One region of the Pseudoalteromonas sp. SWXJ133 genome, then DNA from elsewhere that is predicted to be linked to it. Evidence: predicted binding sites of a transcription regulator. Region 1 holds the regulator's gene; the other holds the start of a gene.
The links. Region 1 encodes ArgR, which controls arginine synthesis, uptake and breakdown. Its sites were predicted from a motif close to ANTGAATANNTATTCANT; they were not measured.
Positions count from the first base shown of each region.

Region 2: the regulator ArgR is predicted to act here: its motif matches at 2,197-2,214, upstream of I6F40_RS15535 (aspartate aminotransferase family protein).

Region 1 covers NZ_JADYXJ010000002.1:113,911-118,130, forward strand. Annotated here, with positions in the region: gene ispB (octaprenyl diphosphate synthase) at 58-1,029, shown strand; gene mdh (malate dehydrogenase) at 1,116-2,048, opposite strand; gene argR (transcriptional regulator ArgR) at 2,274-2,741, shown strand; gene I6F40_RS02065 (Dyp-type peroxidase) at 2,758-3,657, opposite strand; gene I6F40_RS02070 (ABC transporter ATP-binding protein) at 3,706-4,220, opposite strand, start outside.
Region 2 covers NZ_JADYXJ010000023.1:73,281-77,500, reverse strand. Annotated here, with positions in the region: gene astA (arginine N-succinyltransferase) at 1-670, opposite strand, end outside; gene I6F40_RS15535 (aspartate aminotransferase family protein) at 756-1,961, opposite strand; gene I6F40_RS15530 (HDOD domain-containing protein) at 2,341-3,501, opposite strand; gene I6F40_RS15525 (anthranilate synthase component II) at 3,545-4,126, opposite strand.

The sequences.
Region 1 (4,220 bases):
TGCATTTTTTGTTGTACAATCTGCGCCGTTCACACATAAAAATTGGCTCGGAGATCAATGGATATAAAAGCTATCCAGGCGTTAATCGAAAGCGATATGAATGACGTCAATCAACTTATACATGCGCAAATGCGCTCAGATGTGGCGTTAGTTAATCAGCTTGGTTTATATATAGTTAGCAGTGGCGGCAAACGCGTTCGTCCAATGCTCGCGATTTTAGCAGCCAAAGCGCTCGGTTATCAGGGTAAAGATCACATAACACTTGCAACAATTGTTGAGTTTATTCATACAGCAACGCTATTGCATGATGATGTTGTAGATGAATCAAACTTACGACGTGGCACACCTACAGCAAATGCTGAATTTGGTAATGCTGCTAGCGTATTGGTTGGTGACTTTATTTACACTCGTTCATTTCAGCTTATGGTTGGCCTTGGAAAAATGCAGGTTATGCAAGTACTTGCCGATGCAACAAACATTATTGCTGAAGGTGAAGTATTGCAGTTAATGAACTGCAACGACCCAGATACGACCGAAGCCAGTTATATGCAGGTTATTTACTCTAAAACAGCTAAGTTGTTTGAAGCAGCGACAGGCCTTGCTGCCATTATTACTGAGCAAGACCAAACTACTCTCGATGCACTAAACCTATATGGTATGCATTTAGGTACTGCGTTTCAGCTAGTAGATGATGTACTCGATTACAATGCAGATGCTGAGCAGTTGGGTAAAAACATTGGTGATGATTTAGCTGAAGGCAAACCAACGCTTCCACTTATTTATGCTATGCAACATGGTAGCGAGCAGCAAACGCAGCTTATTCGTGATGCAATAGAGCACAGTAATGGTATGGAGCATTTAGAAGACATTCTATCGGCACTAAAGCAAACTAATGCGCTTGAATTTACAATGCAAAAAGCAGAGCTTGAAGCTGACAAAGCTATTGCGTGTTTAGACTTTTTAGCTGAGTCTGACTATAAGCAAGCACTCATAAGCCTTGCTCGTATTGCGGTTGACCGCGACCACTAGTTTTAACTAGTTACACAGTGTGAAATTAATTCTGAGCAATAAAAAAGCCTGCAAATGCAGGCTTTTTTGTTATTCTACTTTGGCTATTACGCCATGAAATCAACACCTTCTTTGATGTCTTTTTTCAGTGTTTCAAGCATGTCATTTTTTGCTTTTGTTTCAAATGCGCTTAGTTCGCCGTAAGAAAGAATTTCTTCTACGCCGTTTTTACCTAAACGTACTGGATGTGCAAAGTACTCTGCATCGCCATTTTCAACAGCAACGTAAGCGTAATCTACAACTTCTTCACCCTGTAGGCCTTTAACTAAAGACATACAAAAACGAGCTGCAGCAGCACCCATAGATAGCGTAGCTGAACCACCGCCTGCTTTAGCATTTACAACTTCAGTACCCGCATTTTGGATACGTGGAGTAAGTGCAGCAACTTCTTCATCAGTGAAAGAAACACCTTCAACTTGAGAAAGTAGAGGAAGAATAGTTGTGCCTGAGTGACCACCAATTACTGGTACTTTCACAGTTGCTACGTCTACGCCTTTAAGTTCAGCAACAAATGCTTCTGAACGAATAACGTCAAGCGTAGTAATACCGAATACGCGTTTAGCGTCGTAAGTACCTGCTTTTTTGAATACTTCAGCAACGATTGGAACTGTGCCATTTACTGGGTTAGTAATAATACCTACTAACGCTTTAGGACAGCTAGCAACAATGCCTTCTGCTAAAGTTTTGATGATGCCAGCATTTACATTAAATAAATCAGCACGATCCATACCTGGTTTACGTGGCATACCCGCTGGGATAAGAACGATGTCAGAGCCTTCAAGCGCTTTGTTTAATTCGTCTGCGCCAAAGCCTGCTACTTTAACATCTGTTGGGATGTGAGAAAGGTCAACCGCAACACCTGGTACTACTGGTGCAACATCATAAAGTGATAATTCAGAGCCAGCTGGTAAGCCTGTTTTTAATAATAAAGACAACGCTTGGCCGATACCGCCTGCAGCACCTAATACAGCAACTTTCATTGGAATTCTCCGTAATTTGAGGTAGGAAACATTTGTGGCTCTTAAGATAATGAAATTAGCGACTAAAAACAAATTTATCCTGTCTATTTCAAGTATATTTTCGACCATAGTCGTAAACTTTTGTGATTTAACGCATCAAACTGGCAAGTTAACTAAACAACTGCTGCATAATTATTCATTTTTGTGTAGAATTTGCGGCATAAATAACAAAAACGAATAAAGACTATGCAACCACAAGATAAACAAGAAGCACTGGTAAAAGCATTTAAATCACTATTAAAAGAAGAAAATTTTGGCTCTCAAGGCGAAATAGTTGATGCATTAAAAGATCAAGGCTTTGACAATATAAGCCAAAGTAAAGTATCGCGCATGCTAAGTAAATTTGGTGCTGTACGCACACGTAACGCCAAACAAGAAATGGTTTACTGCTTACCAGCTGAAATGGGTGTACCTACGGCTAAAAGCCCATTACGCCAATTAGTAATCGACATTATGCACAACGAAATGATGATCATTATTCGTACCAGTCCTGGTGCAGCACAATTAATAGCACGATTATTAGATTCATTAGGTAAAGCAGATGGCGTACTAGGCACAATTGCAGGCGACGATACTATTTTTATCGCCCCAGCTAAAATATCTGAAATAGACGTAACACTTGAACGTGTTCGCATTTTATTTGATACGGTTTAATAACTAAATTAGTAAACTAAATCTGTTTTAAAAACCCGACTGAAGGTGCAAAAAAAGCAGAACCCATATCGGCTTGAGTAAAATCAAGCCAGTGGTCGTAACAATCTCCTTCCCCTAAACGACTATTAAGTACTTTTTCAAATGCGGTGCCCGTACAAGCGCATGTAATTGATAACATTCCCTGCTCATACACATCGCCATAAGGCATGCTCTGATTTAATAGTAGCGGTTGCCCGTCTTCGTCTTTTAGCTCACTTCGCGAAGCATGGCTGGTTTCGATCGCGGGGGTAATTAGTGTGTTATCAAGGCGCGTACGCCCCATTATTTGTTCTTGCTCACTCAATGATAAGTGCTGCCACATAGTTAAGTCATGCTTATAACGTTGTACATGAATATAACTCCCCTGATCTTCAAAATTACCAGGGTTACTAATTAAAGCCGTAGCGCGTTTTTTTCTTCCATGCGCGGTGTCGCCACCATAAATAAAACCATTAAAATCACGACCATCTAAAAAGCGAAAGTTACGAATTTGCTCTACCAGCTCAACATCGGGGGCAAATAGTTTTAAAATTTGCAGCGCAAATAAATGGTTAACGTCTTCACGGTCAGAGCGAATTTGCACAAATAAATCGCACGGTTGTACGCTCATTTGGTGATCGCTGTGGTTTATATTAGGAAAGCTCTGTAATTCACTAGGAATGAACTCTGGGAGAATATGCGGCCAATACTGGGCGCCAATAGCAACCATACAAGAGAGCATTGATTCTGAAAATTGATCGCTAAACTCTTCTTCAATAGCGCTTACTTGTTTTAACTTTGCGCGAAGTGATTCATCTTGACCATCAAACACATTAAAAAATAAGTGCAAACCGTGTAAGTTTGCTTCAGCACAAATCCCTGATTGCGCTTGCGCCATTGTTATTCCTTAATTTTACAGATAAAAACACAGCGAATAACAAATTAATTACGATTCGAAAAAATTCACCGTGTGAGGTTTTATTTTTATTATAACCTGCTCATCATTTTCAAATGACTGGCCATATTGTGCAGCAACTTCAATTTCTTGTTCATCAATAACAACCGAATAAACATACGCAGAACCAATAAAGCGACGACTTATGATTGTAGCTCGCTTGCTGAACTTGTCACTCTGGTTATCTACCACTAATTCTATTTGATGAGGGCGCACATATATAAGCCCTACGCTTACGCTATGCTTATTTTCAACATAGGACTCGACTAAACCAAATGGTGTTCTGTATTCAGTTGCTGTTAACACTTCTGCGTTCAAGTATATGCCTTGACCCAGAAATTCTGCAACCTCCTTTGAACATGGCGCTGCAAAAAGCTGCTCAGGCGTGCCTTGTTGCTCAATTTTACCGCGATGCATAATGGCAAGTGTATCTGAAAAGGCAAACGCCTCTTCTTTTGAGTGTGTAACAAATACAGCAGATACTTGAGTTGCCTTAATAATTCGAC
Region 2 (4,220 bases), on a different contig from region 1:
CTTGCGCATCTTTACTTAGCAAGTTTACGTAAATTGGGTATTTTGGCATTAATTCAGCAATGAAAACCTTTTGGCCAATTCCTGTTAGGTAATCGGCTGTTGGAAAATCCATTGAGAAAAAGTGCTCTTCAAGCCACTGCCAAAAAGGGCTACTGCCGTTTTCGTCAGACACACCGCGCATTTCTGCGATTACTGTTTGCGCAAAACGCTCTTGATGCTGTTTTATAAACATAAAGCGCGCTTTTGAAAGCAGCTTACCGTTACAATTTTTACGATAACCATCTTTTAAAAACAATGTGCAAAGCTCTGTAGCACCTGTGTAGTCGTTACATAGCGTTAGAATATCAACCGCTTTGTATACGTCTAATGTGCGCGAAGAGTGAATCACTTTACTTAAGTGATAATGATAAAATGCATCATCAAGCCCTACCGCAGCTTCAATTGCAGATGTTCCTACAACGTCACCGGTTTCGCTATCTTCAAGAACAAACAGGTAGCCTTCGTCACCAGGTTGTGACGTTTGTTTAGCAAAAGAGCTTACTGAATGGTCGATCTTTTTTTGCAATAGTTCTTCGTTTAATGGCAAAGACGTAAAACCATGCCCTGATTCGTGGGCAATTTTCAGTAATGCTGAATAATCATTTTGCTGGATTGGGCGAAGGATCATCATGAGTCCGCTTGCTCCCTTATAAATAACGGTAAATAGGAATTGCAGGGCAAGCAGTGCTTGCCCTTAATTGGTTGGCTTAAGTCGCTTATGCGTTTACTACGCTTGCTACTGCTTTTTCAAAGCGTGCCATACCTTCGCGAATGTCCGCTTCAGGAATTACTAAAGATGGAGTGAAACGTATTACGTCTGCACCCGCAACTAATGACATAAGGCCTTGCTCAGTCCCTGCCACTAAAAACTCTTTTGCACGACCTTTATATTGCTCGTTCACTACTGCACCAATTAATAAACCTTGGCCACGGATTTCGCTAAATACGTTGTATTTGTCGTTAACCGCGCTAAGTAGTTCATTAAATAATGCTGCTTTAGCTTTTACGCCAGCAAGTACTTCTGGGGTATTTACTGTATCAAATGCAGCTTCTGCAACAGCACACGCAAGCGGGTTGCCGCCATAAGTAGAACCATGAGTACCTACTTTAAGATGCTGTGCAATTTCAGTTGTTGTGATCATAGCGCCAATAGGGAAACCGCCGCCAAGTGCTTTAGCTGAAGTTAAAATATCAGGTACTATGTTTAAGCCTTGGTATGCGTATAAATCGCCAGTACGGCCAACACCTGTTTGAACTTCATCAAAAATAAGCAGTGCGTTATGTTTAGTACATAAATCGCGAACGCCTTGAGCAAACTCGTCAGTGGGTGAAACAATACCGCCTTCACCTTGTAGAGGTTCCATCATTACGGCACATGTTTTGTCGCTGATAAGCGCTTCAAAAGCAGCTAGGTCGTTATAATCACAATGTACAATGTCGCCAGGCTTAGGACCAAAACCATCTGAATATGCCGCTTGGCCACCCACAGTTACGGTAAAGAATGTACGACCGTGGAAACCTTTGTTGAACGCGATGATTTGTGATTTTTCTGCGCCAAACTTATCAAGTGCAAAACGACGCGCTAATTTAAGCGCGGCTTCGTTTGCTTCTGCGCCTGAGTTGGCAAAGTAAACTTTTTCAGCAAATGTAGCATCAACCATTTTTTTAGCTAGGCGAAGTGCCGGCTCATTGGTCATTACATTTGATAGATGCCAGATTTTTTCGCCTTGCTCTTTTAATGCGCCTACTAATGCAGGGTGGCAATGGCCAAGACAGTTAACTGCAATACCACCAGCAAAGTCGATAAACTCTCGACCTTGTTGATCCCATACGCGAGAACCTTCGCCTCGAACAGGAATTACGCTTGAAGGTGCGTAGTTAGGAACCATTACGTGATCAAATAATTCGCGATTGACTGTCATTTTATTTCCTCTTAATTGTGAGCAACACAAAACATCAAAATAGGTGTTTGGTTAATATTTGTAACCAACTTTATAGGTAAGATCAGTAACCTGATAATTGCGCAAAATTGCTTTGTGGTTCAATTTTCAGACGCACATTATTTCAGAATTACTTATATCTGTCTCGTTAAAAACTTTCATGTATCCCTTGAAAATAAAGGGCTAAAGATATTATTTCATAGATAGTGAATAACTATTTGCATAGCTATTTATGCTTATTTTTAAACAACTAACCGCATGAGCACCAAGGCGCGCATGCTTTAATCGGCAAATATGCAATATAACAATAGAGTGAGAATGAATGGTTAGTCGCAAAAAAATTAACAAAAAATTCAGATTTTTAGTCAATTTGAATAGCTAAATTGGTAAAATTACTCGATTGGAGGGTTTTTAGTTCCGTTTTAGTGAACTTAAAGTACGAAAACCAGCTTAGAGTTTCATCAGGCTCAATAAGTTGATGCTCTTTTAAATTAAGATATTGAGAGTAGCAACGTGCCTTTAGCATTACTTCTGTTAACGGCAGTAATGTATCGCCTTTATCTATCCCATTTACTAGCTGCTGCATTACACCTTTAAACGGTAAATATTTAAAAGCCATTTTGTCTATTACTTTGGCGCTTACTTCTATCGACTTATTGCTAAGTAGAGTGGTTAAAAATAGCGGGTCGGGCTGTAGCTCTAATAATGCGGTGTGTAAATCTTTTTGGTTTTCATTTCGGGCTAACTGCACTTTGCGTTGCCATACTTTCTCAAACGTTTTTAAGTACAAGCGCACTAATGCAATTCGCCCTACATCTAAAAGCATTCCAAGGGTAAATGCATGTACGTCATTCACATTATTAATTTGTGCAATTTTTTGCGCAGCAATCGCGTTTGCCATTGCGCTGTCGCGTAGCCGGCGTTTTAATAATGAAAATGGTTCGGTGCTATGTGGCATCCAATGACGCGCAGCAAATGTAGGAATCACTAGCTGTAAGTTATCAAGGCCAATATAACGAAGGGCAAGCGATGGTTTATCTACTTTTACAGACGTGTTTTTACTACGTTGATTACGATAGTAAGGTAAATTAACAAGCGTTACTAATTCTCTACCCAACCAGCTTATATCATTAACCAGTGGCTCTAAACGCCCTACCGACGCTGACTTTACAGCTAATATATCGAGTATATTGGCAATGCCATCTTCAATACCTATAGTGCTGTGAATTACGCCATCTATATCTTCAAGCTGCTTATATATAGCTGTTTCAATTGTTTTGTGCAGTTGCTCACTCGCTTGAGCGCGGTACTTATGATGTGCAGTACTGCTTTGCTGGCGTTTATTCTGTGCGGCCACTTCAACCTGAAGCAAAGTGCGTTGCTTCATGGGTTCGCCGTAATCTATATCTAATGTATGGATGAAACCAATTTGCTGATGCGCAAAGCTGTGCCCAAGCAATAAGTCATGAGCCCGTTGGCTTAGTATTTTGGCAGTACGCTGCTGGGCTACAAGTTCAGTCATGACATCCATTAATAAAGTATTAAATGCTCTGTGTATTATAACATTAGAAGCGAGTTAAAAAGTTATCAAGCAGTTCTAAGCCTTGATCAGTTAAAATAGCTTCGGGGTGAAACTGCACACCTTCGATTGCTAGTTCTTTATGAAGTAACCCCATAATTTCGTCAAACTCGCCTTGCTCAGTCTGAGTCCATGCGGTTACTTCAAGTTCTTTAGGCAGCGTTTGTGCTTTAACCACCAAAGAATGATAACGACACACTGTTAACGGGTTAGCTAAACCTTTAAACACACCTTTGTTAGTGTGAACTATGGGTGATGTTTTACCGTGCATTACTTTTTTAGCACGAACTACATCTCCTCCTAAAGCTTGCGCGATAGTTTGATGTCCCAAGCAAATCCCTAAAATAGGATATTGCCCTTTTAGTTGCTCAACAACATTTAACGAAATACCCGCTTCGTTAGGCGTGCATGGCCCCGGCGATAACACGATGTGTTTCGGGTTCAACTGTTTTATTTGTGCAATGCTTAGCTCGTCATTACGTTTCACTAAAACGTCTTGATCTAAACGCTGAAAATATTGCACTAAGTTGTAAGTAAACGAGTCGTAGTTGTCGATCATCAACAGCATTACACAACAAACCTTATAAATTATTGACCACTTACTTCACACAAGTGGTACTAAGCGCTGCATTCTACCACTATTAATTAACCAACATAAATTA